One region of the Arthrobacter dokdonensis genome, then DNA from elsewhere that is predicted to be linked to it. Evidence: riboswitches for the same ligand, from Rfam matches in the RefSeq annotation. Region 1 holds a riboswitch; the other holds the start of a gene.
What was found. A riboswitch is a leader RNA that binds a small molecule or an ion and turns the genes downstream of it on or off. The one in region 1 is predicted to bind cyclic di-AMP.

Region 1 (11,138 bases):
GACAGCCTTCGAGGCCGCCGCGGCGCCCTTGGCAGCTGCTGAGCCGCCGGCAGCTGCTGAGCCGCCGGCAGCTGCTGCGCCCCCGGCAGCTGCTGCGCCGCGCCCCGGTGTCCCTGTCTGGCGGGTGGGCAAGCCGGACGCTATCCTGGCCGCGGCCGTTGACGCCGCCAGATCGGCCGTGCGGGAAATCGCCGCCGATGGCGACATCGGCCCCCACGCGGCCGTGCGCAGCGAGGGCGTACGTGCGGTCACGCACCTTTTTGAATGCCACCTCCCCGGCTACGCCGGCTGGCAATGGTTCGCCACCCTGACCCGCGTCTCCCGTTCCAAGGACGCCACGGTCAACGAGGTGGGACTGCTGCCCACCACCGGCTCCATCCTGGCGCCGCCATGGGTGCCGTGGGCCGAGCGGGTCCGCCCCGAGGATGCCAAGGCCGGCGAGCCCGCCGGTTCCGGCGTGGACCCCGAAGATGTCGGCGTGCAGCCCGAAGATGGCGGCGATGCCGCCGACGACGGCGGTGTTGCCGACGACGATTCCGGGCCCGACACGGTGTCCCCGGCCGGCGACGTGCACGCACCGGAGGACTGACCCGCCTTTCCGGGGTCGAAACCTCCCCTGTGGCCGCGTTCCTACCTTTTCCCGTCCCCGTTCCGAGACAAGGTAATCGTGCCGACGCGGCACCGCGCGTCGGTCCGCCAAAGGAGTTGTTGACACCATCCGCGTCCCGGGAACATGCTGTGTGCATGGATGACGCGGCCGTGGATGTGGTGAGGCGCTTCTATGAGGCTGTCGCGGAGCGGGACCTGGCCAAGGCCGAGTCCTGTTTCGCCCCCGACGCGTTGTGGCACCTGCCCGGCCATGGCCCCATTGCCGGCGATCACGTGGGGTGGCCGGCCATCCGTGACGGGTTCCTGGCGAAACTCGGACCGCTTTCCGGCGGAACCTTCAAGGCGGAGCTGCTCGACGTCGCCGTGGGATCGCGCTACATCGTGGCTGTCCAGCACGCCACAGGAAACCTTGCGGGGCGCGTGCTGGACATCACCGGCTGCCAGCTGATGCACGTGGAAGGTGGCTTGATCCGCGAGGTCCGCGGGCATTATTCGGACCAGGGGCAGCTTGACGCCTTCTGGGAGGAGCCCGCCTGACGGGCCCCTCCGCCGTCGTCCGTCCGCAGCCGGCTGCTAGAGGTTTTCCACCACGTAGTCGATGCACTGGGTCAGCGCGGTGACGTCGTCGGGCTCGATGGCCACGAACGTGGCGATGCGCAGCTGGTTGCGGCCGAGCTTGCGGTACGGCTCGGTGTCCACGATCCCGTTGGCGCGCAGCACCCTGGCCACTGCGGCAGCGTCCACCGATTCGTCAAAATCGATGGTGACGATCACGTTGGAGCGGTCCTCGGGCCTGGACACGAACGGGGTGGCGACACTGGACGCCTCGGCCCAGGAATACAGTCGGCCCGCGGAGTCGGCGGTGCGCTTGGAGGCGAACTCCAGGCCGCCGTTGCCGTTGAGCCACTTGACCTGTTCATTGAGCGTCACGAGCGTGGACAGGGCGGGCGTGTTGTACGTCTGGTTCTTCAACGAGTTGTCGATGGCGGTCGTCAGGTTCAGGAAGTCCGGCACCCAACGGTCCGTGGCGCCTATGCGGGCAGCCCGCTCGAGCGCGTCGGGGGAAAACAGCCCAAGCCACAGGCCGCCGTCGGACGCAAAATTCTTTTGGGGCGCAAAGTAATAGACGTCCGCCTCGGTGACGTCCACGTGCAGGCCTCCGGCGGCGGAGGTGGCGTCAACCAGGACGAGCGCCCCGTCGTCGACCCCGGCCACCCGCTTAACGGGAGCGGCCACGCCGGTGGACGTTTCGTTCTGGGGCCAGGCGTAGACATCGACGCCGGACTCGGCCGACGCTTCGGGGCGCGTGCCGGGCTCCGAGGTGATGATGGAGGAAGCGTCCAGGAACGGCGCGTTGTTGGTGGCCGAGGCAAACTTGGAGCCAAACTCGCCAAAGGAGAGATGCTGGGCCTTCTTCTCCACGAGGCCGAACGAGGCCACGTCCCAAAATGCCGTGGACCCGCCCACACCCACAATGACCTCGTAGCCGTCGGGGGCGTTGAAGAAGGTCTTCAGGCCGCAGCGGACCTCGCCCACCAGGTTCTTCACGGGCGCCTGGCGGTGGGAGGTTCCCAGCAGGGTGGCCCCGGCCGCGGAAAGTGCCGACACCTGCTCGGGACGGACCTTCGAGGGACCCGCGCCAAAGCGGCCGTCGGCCGGGCGCAGGTTGGCGGGGATGGTGAGGGGCGTGGATTCGCTCACGGGTCTGCTCCAAAATTTAAGCGACGGATGTCAAGGCGCCAAGGGCCTGCGGCCAATTCTGCCGCACGGCGCCGCCCATCCTGAAATGCAGGCCGCATGGTGAAACAAAGGGAGCCGACGGCGCGTCCTGAACGGCGTTCCGGGGATCCTGCGTGACAGGCGGGGGGAACAAGGGAAGGTTTTCCTACCTTGTATTAAGCAGGATAACGTTAGAGGGAAAAGGCCTGTGCCCGGAATCTCGCTCAACCCCAGGAGGAATCTGACGTGACAGATTTGATTGACACGACGGAAATGTACTTGCGCACCATCCTGGAGCTTGAGGAAGAGAACATCGTCGCGCTGCGGGCCCGCATCGCCGAACGCCTGCATCACTCCGGCCCGACGGTGTCCCAAACCGTCGGACGCATGGAACGGGACGGGCTGGTCATCGTCTCGGGGGACCGCCACCTGGAGCTGACGCCCGCCGGACGGGACAAGGCCACGCGCGTCATGCGCAAGCACCGCCTGGCCGAGCGGCTGCTGGCAGACGTGATCGGTCTGGACTGGGCCTACGTCCACGACGAGGCCTGCCGATGGGAGCACGTCATGAGCGAAAGGGTGGAGCAGCGGCTGTTTGAGCTGCTCGGCAAGCCTGACGAATCGCCGTACGGCAACCCCATTCCGGGCCTGGAGGAGCTCGGCGGCAAGGTGGCCCCCGTTTTTGCCGCCGGCCTGGTGACCTTGGTGGAGGCCATGTCCACCTATTCGCCCGAGCAGTCCGTCACCATCCACCGGCTCTCTGAGCGCATTCAGGTGGAACCGGAGCTGCTGACCCAGTTCGACGAAGGCGGCCTGCGTCCAGGAGCCAGCATTTCACTGGCCCAGGTGGGCGAATACATCTCCGTGCGCGTCCCCGGCATCGACGGCGCCCTCGAGCTGCCGCCCGAAGTCGCCTCGCACGTTTTTGTCGCCATGAACTAGGTGGATCGGGCCCTTTCATCGATGTTCACCGCGCGCTTGCCGCGCTTTTGCCGCTGGTGTCCGGGCGGATCCGCGTAAGGCGCTTGACGCCCAAGCCGCCGAATGTAACGGAACTATCACGGTGACCATTTGTACCGTATAGTAACTACCTGGCGCTGTAACCAAAGCGTTACCGACCTCTGACACCGAGCCTTGCCTCCAGAGGGTGGTTTGAGCAATTTCAGGCAAGGACGGGGGAACCACAAGCGGCGGACCGACCAGTCCGCCTTGGGGTGAAGCCAAGCCACCGCTCGCAATTCATCGATGCACCCTGTCATGGCAGGGACTGATGCGTGCCGGGGCCTGGCCGGATCGAAAGCCGCACTCTCTGATCCGAATCCGACAGCTAACTCCGCAGGTGCTTCTCAGAGAGGTTATTTGTGTCAGAGGTCAAGCAGCACGGGCGCCGCCGGGCGGTTCCTTCGCCAGCCCCGCCAGCAGTGTCCGTCCCGCTAACGCGCCGCGAAATGCTCGCGTCCGAACGTTCCACCATTGCACCCCACGCCACGCTCGGCACCCTGATGCGGACCCGCCTGGCCCACGGGGCCGGCCAGAAGGTGGGAATAGCCCTGGCCGCCACGGGTCTGGCCCTTGCCGTCACCGTGCCTTCCGCGACGGGCGTCTCACTGGCCAGCGTTGACACCAACCACGTGGCTGCCGCGGAAACGGTGGTCACGGCGGCGTCCGACGTCGCCATCAACTTTGACGCCCCGGCGATTGCCAGCGCGCTCAATCCGGACGGCCAGCTGAAGGAAACGCTGAAGGTCAAGGCTTCCAACGTCACTCCCCAGGCCGCCAAGGGTACGTTGTCGGCACCACTGAAGACGCTCACGCCCACCTCTCCATTTGGATCCCGCCTCAACCCGCTGACGGGTGCGATGGGTGAAATGCACACCGGGCAGGACTACGCCATCCAGTGCTCCACCGCCGTGTTTGCCGCGGCGGGCGGGACCGTCACCTTTGCCGGATGGCACCCGTACGGCGGGGGGAACCGTGTCGTGATCGACCACGGCAACGGCCTGTCGACGTCGTACAACCACCTGAGCTCGATAGGCGTCAAGGTCGGCCAGAAGGTCCAGCGAGGGGACCAGGTGGCCCTCAGCGGCACCACAGGAGCCTCCACCGGCTGCCACCTGCACTTTGAGGTCATCGTCGACGACCAGACCGTCGACCCGATGGGTTGGCTTTAGTCCCTCCACAAGGGGTTCCAGGTCACGACTTAGAGACACGACCGTGACCTGAACGTGACATTGGAAAAAAACTGCTGTACCGTCATAACCGCGCCAACTTCGAATCAAGCTGGCGCCTGTGAGTGGATTGCCTAGCTCTGCCACCGCTCACGGTCCGTTCGTATCAATCGTCTGGCAGGGGCGGGGGAACCATTATCGGGCTTCACGTGTGAAGTCCTAGGGGTGAAGCCGCGAAACATTCGCCAAGGAAAAACGTCCTTGCCCGAGTGTGGAGCGGCCGGGTGACTCCCATCCGAATCCGACAGCTTACCTCGCAGGCTTTGGGAGAGGATCCTTCTTGTCTTCAAACACTGCCCTTGGGCGCCACCGCGCCGAGGTTGTTAAGACCAGCCCGATCTCCGTCATCACGAAAGCCGTCAGCTCCAACGTCGGCGGTGTCGGACGCCAAGCCGCTGTAATCGCAGCAGCTTCCGGACTGGTCCTTACTTCCGGCATTGCAGCCAATGCCGCCACCCCCACCGTGGAGCGCGCCTCCGACGGTGGAACCACGCTCAGCCAGAACACGCATCTTGCCTCGGCAGTGACTGCGGCCTCCACCGTGAAGATCTCCTTCGCCACCCCCAAGGTGACCTCGACGCCGGCTCCCGTCGTCGAGGCTCCTGTCGTAGCACCGGCTCCTGCCGTGGCAGCCCAGAGCAGCAACGTTGTCGAGACGCCCGCTGCCGCACCGGCTGCCCCGGTTGCGCAGGCTCCTGCCGCAACCGTTACCACCACCGAAGCAGCTCCCGCACCTGTGGCAAAGAGCGGCATTGGCGCCACGATCGCCGCTGCCGCCCTCGCACAGCTTGGCGTTGCCCAGGACTGCACCATGCTGGTCACCAACTCCTTGGCCGCGGCAGGCATCCACTACCACGGCTGGCCGGCAGGCTACCTCTCCCTGGGCCGCACGGTTTCCCAGGCTGAAGCACAGCCCGGCGACCTCATTTACTACGCGGACGGTGGCGTGGGCATGGCCCACATCGCCGTTTACATTGGCAACGGCCAGGCCGTTCACGGCGGCTTCCACGGCAACACTGTTGTCTGGTCGGTCGACGTCGGAGGCTCCGCCCCCGTCTTCATCGCCATGGGCCACTAGGCAAACCGGCAAAAACCGGCAGTGCAGCACAGGGCCCCGTCCACCGGACGGGGCCCTGTGCTGTCTCCGTCGGCAGTGGCGGGTGGACGTCGGCAGTGGGAAGCGGACCTTGCCCGGCAGCACCCGCCATCGGACGCGGAGCCATGGCGTTTCGGGCGCGGTGCGGTGGTTATCTCCAACCTCACGGTGGGGCGGGCATCACCGGGGGCGGGCTAGCATGGGACGCATGGACAGTGGAAGCAGGGGCCCGTGCAGGCCGTGATCCTCGCCGGCGGCCTTTCGCGACGTCTGGGCGGAGAGCCGAAGGCAGGGCTGCTGGTGGGCGGGGAAACACTCCTGGCGCGCGCCGTGCGCACTGCCCAAGACGCCATCGAGGCTGAGCCGGGCGGCAACGCAGCCGGGAGGGCCGCCGTCGTCGGGCCCGTGGAGCAGCTGGCAGCCTGGCTGGGTCCGGGCGCGCCGTCCGGCAGCCTCAAGCTGGTGCAGGAGGACCCGCCACATTCCGGGCCGGCCGCGGGCCTTGCGGCCGGGCTGGCGGTGCTGGACGGCGTCGAAGGCAGGGTGCTGGTCCTGGCGTGCGACATGCCGGAGGCGGGCCGGCTCGTGCCGCTGCTGGCCGACGCCGTGGCCGGCTGCGGCGACGACGAAGGCGTCATGGCCGTGGACAGCGGGCGCCGCCAGCCGCTGGCGGCGATCTACCCGCTGGCGCCGCTGCGGGCGGCCGTGGAGGCGGCCCGGACGGCTCACCAGCTGGAGAATGCTTCAGTCTTCTCCTTGGTTGCTAGTGTGAACACCAAGGAATGTGCCGTGCCGGCGGGACTGGCGGCGGACATCGACACCTGGGACGACGCCCGCTTGTACGGAATCGACGCCCCGGTTTGAGCCGGCCCGGACGACCGGGACGGGAAGGGGCAGGACATGGACAACAACGACGAGGTTTTGGACGCATGGCTGGCAAAGCTGATGGCGGCCTTTGAGATTGCCGACATTGAAGTGGATGTCCACGCCGTCTTGAACCTCGCGGGGGTGGCAGCCCATTCGGTGGTGCGCCCGGCCGCCCCTCTGACCACCTTCGTGGCGGGACTGGCCGCGGGTCTGGCCGCGGGTTCGGGACAGGCCGGTTCCGCTCCGGCAATGGCCGCTGCACTGGGGCTGGCCAAGAAGCTGGCCGCAGCCGAAGCGCCCGCTTCCGCCGAATAGGGGGGGCAGGTGCCAGCCAACACCCACCCGGTGCGATCCGCCCACGCGCCGGAAACGCCGGACCAGCAGACTTCGTCCGCCCACGCGCCGGAAACGCCCGGGCCGGCAGCACCCGCAGCGGAGCCCCGCACCCTGCCGCACACCTGGGAGGAGGCCCGGGCGGCCGCCTACAACGTCGCTGAACCGTTGCCCGCCCATGAAATCCCCCTGGAACGGGCGGCCGGCCGTAAGCTGGCGGCCGACATCGTCGCCCTTCATCCGATGCCGCACTACGCCTCGTCCGCCATGGACGGCTGGGCGGTCGCGGGCAGCCCGCCGTGGATCCTGACCGAGCCCGGCCGCCGCCTCTCGCCCGGACAGGCCGTACCGATCGTCACCGGCGGCCTGCTCCCGCAAGGCGCCAAGTCCGTCCTGCGCAGTGAAGCCGGGCTGCTCTCCACGGACGACGACGGCCTGCCCGTCCTGGTGCGCGGCGGCGCCGCCCGTCCGGGCGAACCAAAAAACGGCCAGCACATCCGTCCCGCCGGACAGGAGGCGGCGGAGGGTGAGCTCCTGGTGAAAGCCGGTGTCACGCTGAATCCCGCGCACCTGTCGCTGGCGGCGCTGGGTGGACTGGACGACGTGTCCGTGCTGGGACGTCCGGCCGTGCAGCTGGTGCTGACCGGCGACGAGGTGGTTCAGTCCGGACTTCCCACGCCCGGCCACGTCCGGGACGCCTTTACCCCGCAGCTGGGCGGCGTCGTCGAACTTCTGGGCGGCACGGTCGTGGGGCTGCGCCGCGCCGCGGACAATTTGGAGGCCACGCTCGAGGCGCTGGCCGACACGGAAGGCAACCCGGCCGACGTCGTCATCACCACGGGGGCCACGGGGCGCTCCAGCGCGGACTTCCTCCGGCCGGCCATCGCACGGATGGGCGGCACCTTCCATATCGACGGCGTCGCCATGCGTCCTGGGCATCCGAGCCTGCTGGCGGAGTTTCCGGACGGCCGCTTCCTGGTAGGACTGCCGGGCAACCCGCTGGCCGCCATGATTGCCCTGCTCACCATCGGCGCTCCGCTGCTGGCCAGACTGGGCGCCGCACCTCTGCCCGCCACGTTCGAGGTAGCCTGCGGATCGCCCATCAAGGAGTATCACGGGCCCACCCGGCTCATGCCGTACCGACTGCTCTACGGACTTGCGTCGCCGTGTGCCAACACCGACTCCGCCATGATGCGGGGACTGGCGGCGGCCGACGGCGTCATGGTGGTGCCGCCGCACGGCGCCAAAATGGGGGAGGCCCTCACCGCATTCCGGCTGCCGTGGACCTGACGTTCACCTGTTCGGACGGCCGTGTGCTGGCCGGCCAGGTATTCGGGGTGCCCGAAGGCGTGGAAAAACGGGGGACCGTGGTCATTGCCAGCGCCACGGCCGTCAGGGCCGCCTACTACCACCGCTACGCGGCGTTTTTGTCCGAGAACGGCTTCGCCGCGGTCTCCTTCGACTATCGGGGGATCGGGGGATCCCGCGGCGGCCCGCTCCGTGGCCAGCGCGTCCGCTGGTTTGAGTGGGGTTCGCTGGACATCGACGCCGTGCTGGCCTGGGCGCTGCAACAAGGGGACGGGCTGCCCGTGCACTTGGTGGGCCACAGTTTTGGCGGCTACGGCGTCGGACTGGCGGAGCATGCCGCGGGCCTCGGCCGGATCCTGACGGTGGGCGCGCAGCACGCCTACTGGCGCGACCTCCGCCCGGGGAACCAGCTGGCGCACTGGGGCCGCGCCCTGCTGACACTGCCGCTGGTGGGCGTCTTTGGCTACTTTCCGGCGAAGCGCCTGGGCCTGATGGAAGACCTTCCGGCCGGCGTGGCGCTGGACTGGGCCCGCAGCCGCAAGGACTTCACGACGGCTGCCGCCGGTTCCCTGCGCACCGCCCTCCGGGCGCACCAGGCAGCCGTCACCGCACCCATCCTGGCCCTGGCGCCGACCGACGACTCCTATGCCACCATCCCGGCGATGGAGCGGGCCGTGGCATATACGCCCAACAGCCCGTCCCGCGTGGTGCACCTGTCCCCGGAGGGGTACGGCGAAGCGTCACTGGGCCATTTTGCCCTGTTCCACAGCCGCTACCGAGAATCGTTCTGGCCCCAAACCCTGGCCTGGCTGCGCGACGGCACCTGGCCCTGACCCGTCCCCCCTCGTTGAGGTTCGAGATAACCACCGATTCGCGGGGGATTTGGGGCGTCGTGATCTCGAACCTCAGCGAACGGAGGCGTCGTGATCTCGAACCTCAGCGAACGGAGGCGTCGTGATCTCGAACCTCAGCGGAGGGCGGGGACGGGTTCCAGGCGGACCACCACCGACTTGGACGTCGGCGTGCCGCTGACGTCCGCTGTGGAGTCCAGCGGCACCAGCACGTTGGTCTCCGGGTAGTATGCGGCGGCGCAGCCCACGGGCGTTGAATAGGCCACGACACGGAAATCCGGGGCCCGGCGGTCCACGCCGTCCTTCCACTCGGAGACCAGGTCCACCATGGCCCCGTCGGCAATCCCCAGCGCCGCCAGGTCGGCCGCGTTGACAAACACCACGCGTCGGCCGTTCTTGATGCCGCGGTAGCGGTCGTCCTTGCCATAAATGGTGGTGTTGTACTGGTCGTGGGAGCGCAGCGTCTGCAGCAGCAGGCGCCCCGCGGGCACTTTCGGATATTCCAGCGGGTTGGCGGTGAAGTGGGCCTTGCCGGATTCGGTGGAAAAGGACCGCGAGTCGCGCGGTCCGTGCGGAAGGATGAACCCGCCGGGACGGTCGATTTTCGCCTCGAAGTCCTCGAACCCCGGCACGACGTTGGCAATGTGTGCGCGGATGCGGGAGTAGTCCGCGGCCAGCGCCGGCCAGTCCGCAACCGGCGCGCCCGGCCGGGTGCCGCCGTCGTCCGTGGCAAAGAGCAGCTCGGCGAGCCGGGCGACGATGGCGACCTCGGACAGCAGGTTGTCCGACGCCGGGGCCAGGCGCCCGCGCGAGGCATGGACGGCGCTCATGGAGTCCTCGACGGTGACGCGCTGGTCCCCGCCGGCCTGGGTGTCCCGCTCGGTGCGGCCCAGCGTGGGCAGGATCAGCGCCTGCCTGCCCACATGCAGGTGCGACTTGTTCAGCTTGGTCGAGATCTGCACGGTCAGGGACAGCTTGGCCATCGCCGCCTCGGTGACGTTGGAATCCGGCGTGGCCCGCACAAAGTTGCCGCCCATGCCGACAAACACGCGGGCCAGCCCGTCGCGCATGGCCTCGATCGCGGCAACCGTGTCGAAGCCGTTGGCCCGCGGGGAGGCAAAATCGAATTCGGCGTCGAGGGCGTCATGGAACGACGGCGGCATGCGCTCAAAGATGCCCATGGTCCGGTCGCCCTGGACGTTGGAGTGGCCGCGGACCGGGCAGACTCCGGCGCCCGGCTTGCCGATGTTGCCCTGAAGCAGCAGCACGTTGACCACGTCGCGCAGGGTGGGCACCGAATGCTTGTGCTGCGTCAGGCCCATGGCCCAGCAGACCACGGTGGCGGTGGAGGCCAGCAGCCGCGCGCCCGTGGCACGGATCTGCTCCTCCGACAGGCCCGAGGCGGTGACAATTTCTTCCCAGGTCACGGCCTCCAGCTGTGCCAGGCATTCGCCGAGCCCGGTGGTGTTTTCCTCGATGAACGCGGTGTCAAACACCCGGCCCTCGTGCGGGGAACCGGGCCGGCGCTGCTCCTCCAGCAGGAATTTGCCCAGACCCTGAAACAGCGCCTGGTCGCCGCCGAGCTTGATCTGCAGGAAGTCATCCGCCAGAGCGGTCCCGCCGCCGACCAGTCCGCGCACCGTCTGCGGATTGTCAAAGCGCATCAGCCCGGCCTCCGGCAGCGGGTTGACGGCCACAATCACGGCGCCGTTCTTCTTGGCCTTCTCCAGGGCGCTGAGCATGCGCGGATGGTTGGTGCCCGGGTTTTGGCCGGCGATGATGATCAGCTCGGCCTGGTACATGTCCTCCAGCGACACCGAGCCCTTGCCGATGCCGATGGTCTCCGTCAGTGCCGAGCCGGAGGACTCGTGGCACATGTTGGAGCAGTCCGGCAGGTTGTTGGTGCCCAGCCCGCGCACCATGAGCTGGTACAGGAACGCGGCCTCGTTGGATGTGCGCCCCGACGTGTAGAAGATCGCCTCGTTGGGGTCATTGAGCGCCTTGAGCTCGTCCGCCAGCAGCCCCAGCGCCCGCTCCCACGACACCGGCACATAATGGTCGCTGCCCTCGGCCAGGAACATGGGGTCGGTCAGCCGGCCCTGCTGGCCCAGGCGGAAATCGTCCCAC
Region 2 (11,138 bases), 230 kb from region 1:
CGGATGTCCTGCGCCAGCTTGGCCAGTGACGTTCCAGCGGCGGCGGCGGTGTCCTCATCGACGCCCACATACAGGACGAAGCCGCGGGCCACGTTGTCGGGGTTCACCCCGCGGAGTGTGTCGCTGCCGGCAATCACGGGCGTCGGCGCAGTCATGGGGGCCGCCTCCGGGGCGGCGCGCAGCCGGGCGGCAGCAGAATCGGGGTCACGGCGGTAGGCGGCCGGGTTGCCGTAGGACGGGTGGTCCTGACCAGCCGGACGAAGCTGCGCCGCCTGGGCTGAGCCTCGGGCGACGGCCTTGGCCGCGTTGCGAACTGAAATGTGGACGTATCCGGATGCGACTGACATGGGAACTACCTCGCTGTATGGCCGTAAGTCACGGCGCGAATGCTTTCCTCGTGTCCTGGAAGGCCAGGACGAATTGCCCGGGTGGGGCTGGCCTTGCGGGCCGAAAATGCCTAGAACTTGGGGTGCGTGCTAGGCCTGCATTCGACAACGACAGTGTTGGCGTGCGCCTGTGTTGTGGGAGGCGGTGGCTGCGGCTGCAGAATTCACTGAGTGGATGTTCACAAATTCAGTGTCCTACGTAATAAATGGAACTCGCAAGTAACAAAGGGGCCAAACGTCCACATTATGAGATATCGACCGCTTTTGTGATCAAGCCAACAGTGTCCAATTTGTCTCACTTTTTGTACGTAAAGCGGTTGATGTCGAACGCATTCCCCATATTGCCGTCGACCGGGTGGGATCGTTCGGTGAAATGCGGTCATTGGATCAATTAGTTCATAAGAGAAACCGAGGGCCGGTCCGGGGCCTGAAAAAGCGGCCGGCCGCGTACAGCTATTGCCCGTGAATCGGTGCTAGAGTCCGCGCTCCGAGCGACTCGCTTCGTCGGGCGGACAGCTTTGGCGGGCTCTCCGGCGTCGAACCCGCGCCATCGGTACTCTGGCGGGCTGTCCGGCGCAGCCGAAACCGCCAGAGCTGTACCTTGGAAGAATTTGCGCACCGCGGATCTCTGCCCTCAACGCCCGTGCCGTGCCCGGCAGCCCGGCCTACCGGTGCAGCGCCTGGGCCACCGCGAACGGCCGCAACGAACGCACTTGGTCGCGGAGCCGGACGTGGTTCCGGCGGTTCATCATGACCAGCGCCACCAGCCCGGAGGCAATCGCCACCACGGCGCCGATCCACAGGGACCAGCGCGCGCCGAACGCGGTGGCAATCCAGCCCACCAGGGGCGCGCCGATCGGGGTCCCGCCCTGCAGCACCACCATGTAGACGGCCAGCACGCGCCCGCGCATGGCGGAGTCGGTGGTCAGCTGGACAGTGGTGTTGCACGCATTCATGAAGGTCAGGGATGCCAGCCCCACCGGCACCAGCGCCAGCGCATACAGGGCATAGCTGGGCATGAACGCTGCGACGGCAACGGTGACGCCAAAGGCCAGTGCCCCGCCCACAATGTAGAGCATCCTCATCTTCTTGCGGCGCGCGGCCAGCAGGGCCGCCGCAAGCGTTCCGACGGCCATGACGGAACCCAGGAGGCCGTATTCGCCCGGGCCGAGGTGGAAGATGGTGGTCGCCATGAGCGCGTTGGTGATCTGGAAATTCATGCCGAAGGTTCCCACCATGAACACCAGACCCATGATCATCATCAGGTCCGGGCGCTGGCGGATGTAGCGGAACCCTTCACGGATCTGGCCCTTGCCGGGGGGGACGCGCACCACGGGCTGCAGTTCCGAGACCCGCATGCGCCAGAGCGAAAAGATCACGGCGGCAAAGCTGGCGGCATTGATAAGGAAGGCCGGGCCCGTGCCGAACAGGGCAATCACCAGGCCGGCCACGCCGGGGCCTGCCAGCCGTGCCAAGTTAAAGGACGCGCTGTTAAGTGCGACGGCGTTGGGCACGTCCTCCTTGGCGACGACTTCGGAGACGAACGCCTGCCGCGACGGCGCGTCGAACGCGCTGGCAACACCGAGCAGGAGGGCCAAAACGTAGACGTGCCACAGCTCCACGGTCCGCGTGACCACCAGCAGTCCCAGCACAAGGGCACACAGGCCCATGGCGGTCTGGGTGCACAGCAGCAGCTTGCGCTTGTTGACGCGGTCGCCCAGCAGGCCGGCAAAGGGGCCGAGGAAGACGATGGGCAGGAACTGCAGGCCTGTGGTGATGCCGGCGGCCGTTCCGGAGTTGTGGGTCAATATGGTCAGGACCAGCCAGTCCTGGGCCACGCGCTGCATCCAGGTGCCGATGTTGGACACCAGCGCCCCCGTCACCCAGAGACGGTAGTTGAACACCTTCAGCGCGCGGAACATGGAATTCATTTGGCGCTCATCTCCTGCAGTATCCGGGCCGCCTCGTGGAGGGTGGCCCGCTCCGCCGGGGACAGGCCCGCGACGCGCTTCGCCAGCCACTGCGTCCGGCGGGACCGGGCCCGCTGCAGGACGGCGGTGCCGGCCCCGGTCACGTGGACAAGCACCTGCCGCCGGTCCTGCGGGTTCTCCCCGCGGGTGACATAACCGGCTGCCTCGAGCCCGTTGACGATCCGGGTCATCGACGGAGCCTGGACCTGTTCGCGCTCGGCCAACTCCCCGACGGTCAGGGGCCCGTTGAGGATGCCCGCCAGGACCGAATATTGGCCAGGGCTGATGTCTCGGGAGGCGGCTTCGGCGCGCAGCCGCCGGGAAGTCCGCATGATGGCCACGCGCAGCTCGGCGGCGAGTGGGGCCGCCCCGGCCGGACGCCTGGCCGCGGCAACCTTCCTCTGTGCCGCCGGGGTGCCGGCCGCCACGTCCGCAGCACCGTGGCCCCCAGCCGCTCGGTCCGCGGCAACGGAAGGCTGGTCCGATGCTGTGATTCGAGGCACAGTGCCGACAGGGGTTTGAGTCATCTTTTGTATCAACCTGGGTCCACTAGGTTACGTATGGTCTGTCATTTAGCATAGGTCATTAGCATTGCTAAGTAAATGTTGCCTTGCCCACGGTCGTTACCAAAATGTGACAAGGGTGTCCGGCTTCTGTAGCGTGGGGTGAGTGCCCGCTGAGCCACCCACGGTTCCTGGGCACAAATGGACGGTTCGCCGAGCTCTGCCGCCGCCCATTTCCCGTTCACTCATGTGGCAGAGACGGGGGACCCAATCTTTGCGGGCCTCCTACCCATGGAAGCCCTTGGGGTTAAGCCGAAAGTCCGTGCAGCAGCTGCTGCCCGCCGCCCGGCCGGATGCTCCCATCCGTTCCCGACAGCTCACCTCGCAGGCGTGGAGAGGCCCTACCCTTATGTCTTCAGCACCACAGCACGGCCGGCGCCGTGCCGAACCCGCACGCAAGCAGTCCCGCCGCGAGACCCTCAAGCAGGAGGCCTCGGCAGCGAAAACCGGTGGGCCCGCACGCCGCATGGCCGTTGTGGCCGTCGCCGCGGCGTTGCTGGCCGGCGGAGGGCTGGCCCAGGCGGCCACCAACAATGTGCCCGGCGGCCTTGCGGCGGCGAGCCTGGTTTCGGGCGCGACGGCCTCGCCGTCGGCCGTTTCCGCCCCGTCGGACATAGCTGTCAGCTTTTCCCACATCGACGTCAGCTCCGTGGCCAAGGCGAAGGCCAAGGCCCCTGCCGTCAAGAGCGAAGCGGACTCCGTCACTCCTGTAGCCAAGCCCGCCGCGGCGCCCGCCAAGCCTGCGGCGCCGGCGCTTGTGGACGATCCCGCGGGCGCGCAGGCGTATGCCGCGGGCCTGCTCAGCGCGAAGGGCTGGGGCGGAGACCAGATGGGCTGCCTGAACCGCCTGTGGACGCAGGAGTCCAGCTGGCTGACGTCGGCGGAAAACGCCTCGAGCGGCGCCTACGGCATCGCCCAGTCGCTGCCGGCCGAAAAGATGGCCAGCACCGGCGCCGACTACCGCACCAACTACAAGACGCAGATCCGCTGGGGACTGACATACATTGAGGGCCGTTACGGCACGCCCTGCGGCGCGTGGGCCCAGGAAGTCGCCGCCGGCTGGTACTGACCGGCACGGGGCTTAACCAACTGTGACGCGGTGGTTGCTGAAAATCCACGGATTATCAGCAACCACCGCGTCACAGTTTTAACCGGCGGCATCGTTACGGCACGCCAGACACGTCCGTCAGTCGACGACCCCGTAGAGGCGGTCGCCGGCGTCGCCTAGGCCTGGCACGATGTAGGACTTCTCATTCAGGCCCTCGTCAATCGAGGCAAGGACCACGTGGACGTTGTCGCGGTCGCCGTGGGCGGCTTCGAGGCGGGCCAGGCCCTCCGGCGCGGCGAGCAGGCAGATGCAGGTGATGTCCGCGGCGCCCCGGTCAAAGAGGAACTTAAACGCCTCAATCAGCGTCCCGCCCGTGGCCAGCATGGGATCCAGCACATACACCTGACGGCCGGTCAGGTCCTCGGGCAACCGCTCGGCGTAGGTGATGGCCTCGAGGGTTTCCTCGTTGCGGGCCATGCCCAGGAAACCGACCTCGGCGGTGGGAAGCAGGCGCGTCATGCCCTCAAGCATGCCCAACCCGGCGCGCAGGATCGGCACCACCAGTGGCGTGGGCTTAACCAGGCCGGTGCCGACCGTGGACGTTACGGGCGTTTCAATGTTGACCGGCTCCACGCGCACTTCGCGGGTTGCCTCGTAGGCCAGCAGGGTCACGAGCTCCTCGGTGAGCAGGCGGAAGATGGGGGACGGGGTGTTCTTGTCCCGCAGGACGGTCAACTTGTGGGCAATCAGCGGATGATCCGCAACCAGTACGCGCATAGATAAAAGCTACCATTGAGCCGTGTCCCCCATGTCTAAATCGCACCCAATCGAGACCCCCGCCACGGCCCTGCATGCCGGGTGGATGGGCGTCGCCCTGGGGGAGGCACGCCGCGCCCTGGAAACGGGGGACGTGCCCATCGGCGCCGTCGTCCTGGGGCCCGACGGCGGCCTGCTGGGGGTGGGGCGCAACGAGCGTGAGGCGCATGGGGACCCCACGGCGCACGCCGAGATGGTGGCCATCCGGGAAGCCGCGCAGCGACTGGGCGGGTGGCGGCTGGAGGGATGCACGCTGGTGGTCACGCTTGAACCGTGCACCATGTGCGCCGGAGCCGTCCTCCTGGCACGGTTGCCGAAGGTGGTTTTCGGTGCTTGGGATGAGAAGGCCGGGGCCGCCGGCTCCGTGTTCGACGTCCTCCGCGAGCGCCGCCTCAACCACTGGGTGGAAGTGTTTCCCGGCGTGCGCCAGAACGAATGCGCGGCGCTGCTGAGGGACTTCTTCGCCACCCACCGCTGACTAACTGTCGGCGTTGTTCAGCGCGTCGATCCGCTTTTGCCTGCTCGACGGCGAGTCCAGGCTGAAGCTGCGGAAGTCGCCCAGGTCGTCGCGGATAAATGCCTGCACCTCCTTGATCCTGTGCGTCACGGCGTTCGTGGGCGCGTTGAAGAGCCAGTGGGCGATGCGTTCCTCGCCGGGATCGTACTGCCACAGGCCGATGATCCGGCCGCGGTCCACGATCGGGTGGTCCGGAAGGTCCGCCTGCAGCGCCAGCCGGGTGCTGCCGAGCTGGCGCCCCTGGTCCTCCTCGGCAAAGTGGTCCGCGGCGTTGCGCCGGAGCAGGAACAGCGAATCACTGCCAGCGAGGAGCTGCACCTGCTCCTCGCGCGGGGCGGTGAAGTTCTCCCGCGCGTCGGCATCCGCGGGCAGCATCCACAGCCCGTCCAGTTCCACGGCCCCGGCCGCGGCGAGCGCCGACTTGGTCTGTGCAACGGTGAACGCCGTGAACCATTGGGTCTGCTTCAGCGCGGCTCCGCCGGTCCAGCCGAGGTAGCGCTCCATGAGCCTGGTGCGCGTCTGCTCCGGCGTCAGCGGTGCCGCCTCCAGGCCCCAGGCAGTGTACGCGTAGCGCTGCTGGTCCAGCCGGCCGTTGACGGGGACGCGCCGGATGCGCCCATCCGCCTGCAGCAGCCCCAGCACGGTGGGCAGCGTGGTGGAGGCGCCTTTCTTCCTGCCGGCCTCGCCTAGGCTCCGCACGGCATCACCCAGCCGGTCCTTGAGCTCCTTGGGGTCCATGGCGCTCCGCCCGTCCGCCCCAGGCGCGACGCCGGAGCCGAGGACCCCGAGCACGGCCACTTCCAGCGCGGCCAGTTCCGCGCGCGGCACCTCCAGCTTGTCCATGAGCTTGGACTGCGCCTCCGCGGCGTCCCGTCCCAGGGCAAGCGCCCACGCGAAGTCGTCCGCGCCCAGCACATAGGTGCAGCCGCGCGCCGTCGGCAGTTCATGGATGCGCAGGGCGGCGACGTCGGCGTCGGCCTGTTCACGCCGGATGCCGGCCCTCGAGAAGAGGGTCAGGTACGGGTTGGCGCCGCCCACGGAGCGCGCCCAGCCCGCGTTGCCAAGGACCTGGCCGGCGTCCCGGTCCGCGAGTGATCCGTCCAAGCCCTGTTTGTGCCAGCTCCAGGCACACTGCGTTCCACTGTCCATGCCCTTATCCTGCCGCATTCGCGTGCTGGCGGCGCTGCGCATTTTTGAACTGACCGCTCCAACCGGTAGTATCTTCCGAGTTGGTGACGTGTCCGAGCGGCCGAAGGTGCAACACTCGAAATGTTGTTCAGGTGAGAGCCTGACGTGGGTTCAAATCCCACCGTCACCGCCAAGGAAAAGGCGTCCACATCGTTGATTTGACAGCGAAGTGGGCGCCTTTTGGCTTTGTAGTTTCAGTCCTGTGAGCGCACTTTGGGCGCAACGTACTGTGATGCGGCGTCGTTGAGCGCGACCGCGACGGCGTCGAGGCCGTCCGGGACCTCATCACGCGCTGTGCGCCCTTGCGCCCAGGCCGACAGCGCAGCACCGAACGCTTCAGGACGGATCAGGTTCTCGCGCCCAGCACGCGCAAAGGCCGCCGCAATCTCCTCGGTGGCCAACCGCACCGGCACGGCCTGCGACGCCGCTGCGCCTCTGGCAGGACGCCCCATCCGGGTCTTCAGTCCTTCCACGTTGTACCCGGCCCTGGCTTCCTCGACCCATCGGTCAATCTCGGCCTCCGTCACCGCCCGTGCAACGTCCTGCTCTGCGGCTAGTCTGACGAAGTGGATCTTGAGAACCTCGTCGAGACGATCCGGCAAAAACACCGCCAGGAAATCTCCGCCCTTCATCACGACTTGTTCAGCGGGAATGGCACATTCTCCGTGGCGGCCCTGGACTCGACCAACCGGAAGTTGCCCGGCGTCGGCCCCGTCCCTTCATTGGTGGACAGGTTCGCGAAACTGACCCTCGTGGCGGACATGGCTTCATTGGCGTTCCTGGAACAGGACCCGAGCCTGGAGGGCAGGGTCGTGACCCTGTCCTTGGCGAGGCGCCTCACGCATACCGTCAAGGCCCCCTGTCGGACGGGGCGGGACGGCCGAACGCATCCACACAGAAAACTCCCAGCAGTCTTCCAGTCACAGTCGGGAAGAACGTCGGAGAATTGAGGCATGTCCCTCCCAATCCATGCCAACGGCCCCGACAAGCTGACCCGCCCCGGCGGCGAACCCATCCGCGCGCTGGTGGTCGACGACGAGCCGTCGCTGGCCGACCTGATGCGCATGGGCCTTGAGCTGGCAGGATGGGACATCGCCGTGGCGCACGACGGCCAGCAGGCCCTCAAGACGGCCCGCTCCTTCCACCCGGACGTCCTGGTCCTCGATGTCATGATGCCCGGCATGGACGGCGTGGAACTGCTGGGCCGCATGCGCACCATCTACCCTGACATCCCGGCCCTGTTCCTCACCGCCAAGGACGCCGTCGCGGACAAGCTCACGGGACTGCACGCCGGCGGCGACGACTACGTGACCAAGCCGTTCAGCATGGAGGAGGTGCTGCTGCGCCTGCACCGCATCGTCCAGCGGGCCGGCGTCACCGCCGTCGACACGGCAGAGCTGCGCGTGGGCGACCTGGTGCTCAACCGGGACACCCGCGAAGTATCCCGTGCCGGCACGGAAATTTCACTCACCAGCACCGAATTTGAGCTGCTCCAGTTCCTCATGGAAAACCCCCGCCACGTCCTCAGCAAGACGCGCATCCTGGACAGGGTCTGGGATTACGACTTCGGCGGGCAGAGCAACATCGTGGAACTGTACATCTCCTACCTGCGCAAGAAGATCGACGCGGACCGTGAACCGATGATCCACACCGTCCGCGGCGCCGGCTACGTGGTCAAGCCATGCACCTGATCCCCAGCCGCACGGCCCTGCGCTCCGCCGCCGCCCACCTGGCCCGGCCGGGCCGGTGGCACCTGCGCACCCGCCTGGTGGCCGTCATGCTGGCCCTCCTCACCGTGATCTGCGTCCTGGTCGGCATGATCAGCTACAGCGCCATGAGCATGTCCCTGAACAGCCAGGTCGACTCGCAGCTGGCGCAGGCCGCCTCACGCTCCCACGACTTCAACCTGTCCGCCCCGTCCGGGCCTGCCAGCGGCAGGCCCGACCCCCTCAACGCCCGCGGCACCGGCGCCGGACAGCTCAACGCCATCATCAGCGGCGGATACCTGGTCACCGGCGGCGTGCTCTCCCCCACCGGCGCCAGGCAGCAGCTCACGAGTAATGACGCGCAACTGCTGGCCGGCCTGCCCACCGCGGGGACGATGGCCGACGAGTCCCTCTCCATCGGCAACTACCGGCTTCAGGCAGTCGCGCTCCCCAACGGCGGCGTCCTGATCACCGGACTGCCGCTGGGCGCCGTCGAACGTACCCTGGCGAAACTGGTGCTGACCATCGTGCTGGTCTCCCTGGCCGGCCTGATCCTCCTTGGCCTCGCCGGCACCATGATCATCCGCCGCAGCATGGCGCCGCTGGAGAAGCTCTCCGCGGTCGCCACCAGGGTGGCGCATCTGCCGCTCGACGCCGGAGAGGTCGCCCTCAGCGTCAGGGTGCCGGACAGTGCGGCGAACCCCGGGACCGAAGTGGGCAATGTGGGGCACGCGTTCAACGCGATGCTGGAGAATGTCTCCCACGCATTGCAGGCCCGCCAGCGCAGCGAGACCAAGGTGCGCCGCTTCGTGGCCGACGCCAGCCACGAACTGCGCACGCCGCTGACCGCCATCCGCGGATACTCCGAGCTGCTGCAGATGACCGAGTCGCTGACCCCGGACGGCAAAACCTCGCTGGGCCGGGTCACTGCCCAGTCGCTGCGCATGGGCCGGCTCGTGGAGGACCTGCTCACGCTCGCCCGGCTGGACGAGGGCCAGCCGCTGGCCCTGCGCACGGCCGACGTCACCCCCATCGCCATGGACGCCGTCAGCGACGTCCGGGTGGGCGCAACGGACCACCACTGGAAGATCGACGTCCCGGACTCCCCGGTCCAGGCCAAGTGCGACGACGGCCAGCTGAAGCAGGTGATGCTGAACCTGCTCTCCAACGCGGCCAAGCACACCCCGCCCGGGACCACGGTGTCCACGCGCGTCAGCCAGGACGCGGACGGAGCGGCGGTGATCACCGTGACCGACGACGGCGCCGGCATCGCCCCCGCCTTCCAGGACGTCATCTTTGACAGGTTTTCCCGTGCCGACACGGCCAGGACCGGGACGCAGGGCAGCACCGGACTGGGTCTGAGCATCGTCGCCGCCATCATGAACGCGCACCACGGCACCGTGAACCTGGCCAGCACGCCCGGCGAAACCACCTTCACGCTGCGGCTGCCGCCCATCCCCGCCGGGCAGGCCACGGGCCCGCTGCCCGCCGTTTCGCCCGCCAAGGAAGTGCCGCCGGCCAAGGACGTGCCGCCGTCGCAGCCGGAATCTACACAGCCGGTGCAGCCGGCCGCATTGCCGGCCACGTCACGGCAAATTCCTGATTGGCTCCTTCCTCGATAAACTGGCGGCTCCGGTTGGTCGAAGGGAGCGGGATGCATCGTCGCACAAACACCCCATTCCGCCTGCTCCGCACCGGACTTCTTGGCGCCACCGCGTTTGGCCTGGCGGCCGGCGCCCACATGCTCGCCGGCGGGACGCTGCCCGGTCCCGGCATCATGACGGCGCTGCTGTCACTGCACGTGCTTTGCTTCACTGCGGCCACCGCCATCCACCTTGGGCTGCCCGCCATGACGGTCCTGCTCGGCGCCAGCCAGCTGGTGCTCCACAAGGCCTTTGACGTCTTGTCCGCTGTCGTCCCGGCGGTTCCCATGGCGCCGGGCATGGGCCACCCGATGTCCATGGCTGGGCAGTCGGCCGCCATGGTCCACGCCGCCGGCGCCAGGGGTGCCGGCGTGGACTCCATGATCCAGGCCGATGCGATGTCCGGCTGGATGGTGCCCGCCCACATCGCCGCCACCCTTCTCACGGCGGTGCTGCTGGCTCAGGGGGAAAGCGCCTTGTGGGCCCTCGCCAGCTGGCTGCGCCCGCTCTGCGGCCCGGCCGCCGTCGTGCGCCCGCTGACCGCCCGGCAGGCGATTCCCAAGGTCCTCCCGGCCCCGCTTCCGCGCCTGCCCTGGCGCAATCTCCGGCCGGACACGCGCCGCGGCCCTCCGCCCCTGGCGGTTGTTTTCGCCTGACACCCTTCGAAAAATCGCGGGGTGTTCCCTCCCGTCATTTTGCGTCGTCCGGCGCGCCCGAAAGGTTTTTTCATGCATTTTTCCCGCACCTTCAAGTCCACGGTCGCACTCGGCGCCACGGCCGGCCTCATGGCCCTGGGGCTCGGCACCGCGTCGGCCCACGTTGAGGCCACGCCCACAGAGACGGCCGCCGGCTCATACTCGCTCGTGACATTCTCCGTGGGACACGGCTGCAAGGGCTCGCCCACCACCAGCGTGAAAATCACGCTGCCGGAAGAGCTGAATTCCGTCACGCCGACGGTCAACCCGAACTGGACCATCAGCGAGTCCACCGAAAAGTTCACCACGCCCAAGACGCTGGCGGACGGCAGCAAGATCACCGCGCGGACCAGCGCCGTCACCTACACGGCCCAAACACCCCTCGACCCCCACCAGCGCGACACGTTCACCCTGTCCCTGAAGGTGCCGAACACGGCGGGGAAGACCCTGTACTTCCCGGCGCTGCAGACCTGCGAAAAGGGCTCCACCGACTGGAAGGACGTCCCCGCTGCCGGGGCGGCCGAGGACAGTGTCTCCAACCCCGCGCCGTCGCTGACGGTCACGGCAGCCACCGCGGCCTCAGGTCACGGCTCGCACGGGACGACG

Region 2: another riboswitch for cyclic di-AMP. It lies ahead of DMB86_RS04545 (aggregation-promoting factor C-terminal-like domain-containing protein); the one in region 1 lies ahead of DMB86_RS05450 (NlpC/P60 family protein).

What each region holds. Positions count from the first base shown of each region.
Region 1 is NZ_CP029642.1:1,223,637-1,234,774, forward strand. It holds gene DMB86_RS05425 (DUF3027 domain-containing protein) at 1-589, shown strand, start outside; gene DMB86_RS05430 (nuclear transport factor 2 family protein) at 745-1,146, shown strand; gene serC (phosphoserine transaminase) at 1,183-2,310, opposite strand; gene DMB86_RS05440 (metal-dependent transcriptional regulator) at 2,575-3,270, shown strand; cyclic di-AMP (ydaO/yuaA leader) riboswitch at 3,474-3,687, shown strand; gene DMB86_RS05445 (M23 family metallopeptidase) at 3,777-4,499, shown strand; cyclic di-AMP (ydaO/yuaA leader) riboswitch at 4,658-4,833, shown strand; gene DMB86_RS05450 (NlpC/P60 family protein) at 4,837-5,634, shown strand; gene mobA (molybdenum cofactor guanylyltransferase) at 5,884-6,516, shown strand; gene DMB86_RS05460 (DUF6457 domain-containing protein) at 6,553-6,834, shown strand; gene DMB86_RS05465 (molybdopterin molybdotransferase MoeA) at 6,844-8,142, shown strand; gene DMB86_RS05470 (alpha/beta hydrolase family protein) at 8,133-8,993, shown strand; gene DMB86_RS05475 (FdhF/YdeP family oxidoreductase) at 9,128-11,138, opposite strand, start outside.
Region 2 is NZ_CP029642.1:988,851-999,988, reverse strand. It holds gene DMB86_RS04560 (winged helix-turn-helix domain-containing protein) at 1-347, opposite strand, end outside; gene DMB86_RS04555 (MFS transporter) at 1,052-2,317, opposite strand; gene DMB86_RS04550 (MarR family winged helix-turn-helix transcriptional regulator) at 2,314-2,883, opposite strand; cyclic di-AMP (ydaO/yuaA leader) riboswitch at 3,077-3,262, shown strand; gene DMB86_RS04545 (aggregation-promoting factor C-terminal-like domain-containing protein) at 3,269-3,988, shown strand; gene upp (uracil phosphoribosyltransferase) at 4,106-4,744, opposite strand; gene tadA (tRNA adenosine(34) deaminase TadA) at 4,776-5,261, shown strand; gene DMB86_RS04530 (DNA glycosylase AlkZ-like family protein) at 5,262-6,449, opposite strand; tRNA gene DMB86_RS04525 (tRNA-Ser) at 6,532-6,621, shown strand; gene DMB86_RS20860 (hypothetical protein) at 6,683-7,120, opposite strand; gene DMB86_RS04510 (response regulator transcription factor) at 7,442-8,179, shown strand; gene DMB86_RS04505 (sensor histidine kinase) at 8,170-9,816, shown strand; gene DMB86_RS04500 (hypothetical protein) at 9,849-10,493, shown strand; gene DMB86_RS04495 (YcnI family copper-binding membrane protein) at 10,566-11,138, shown strand, end outside.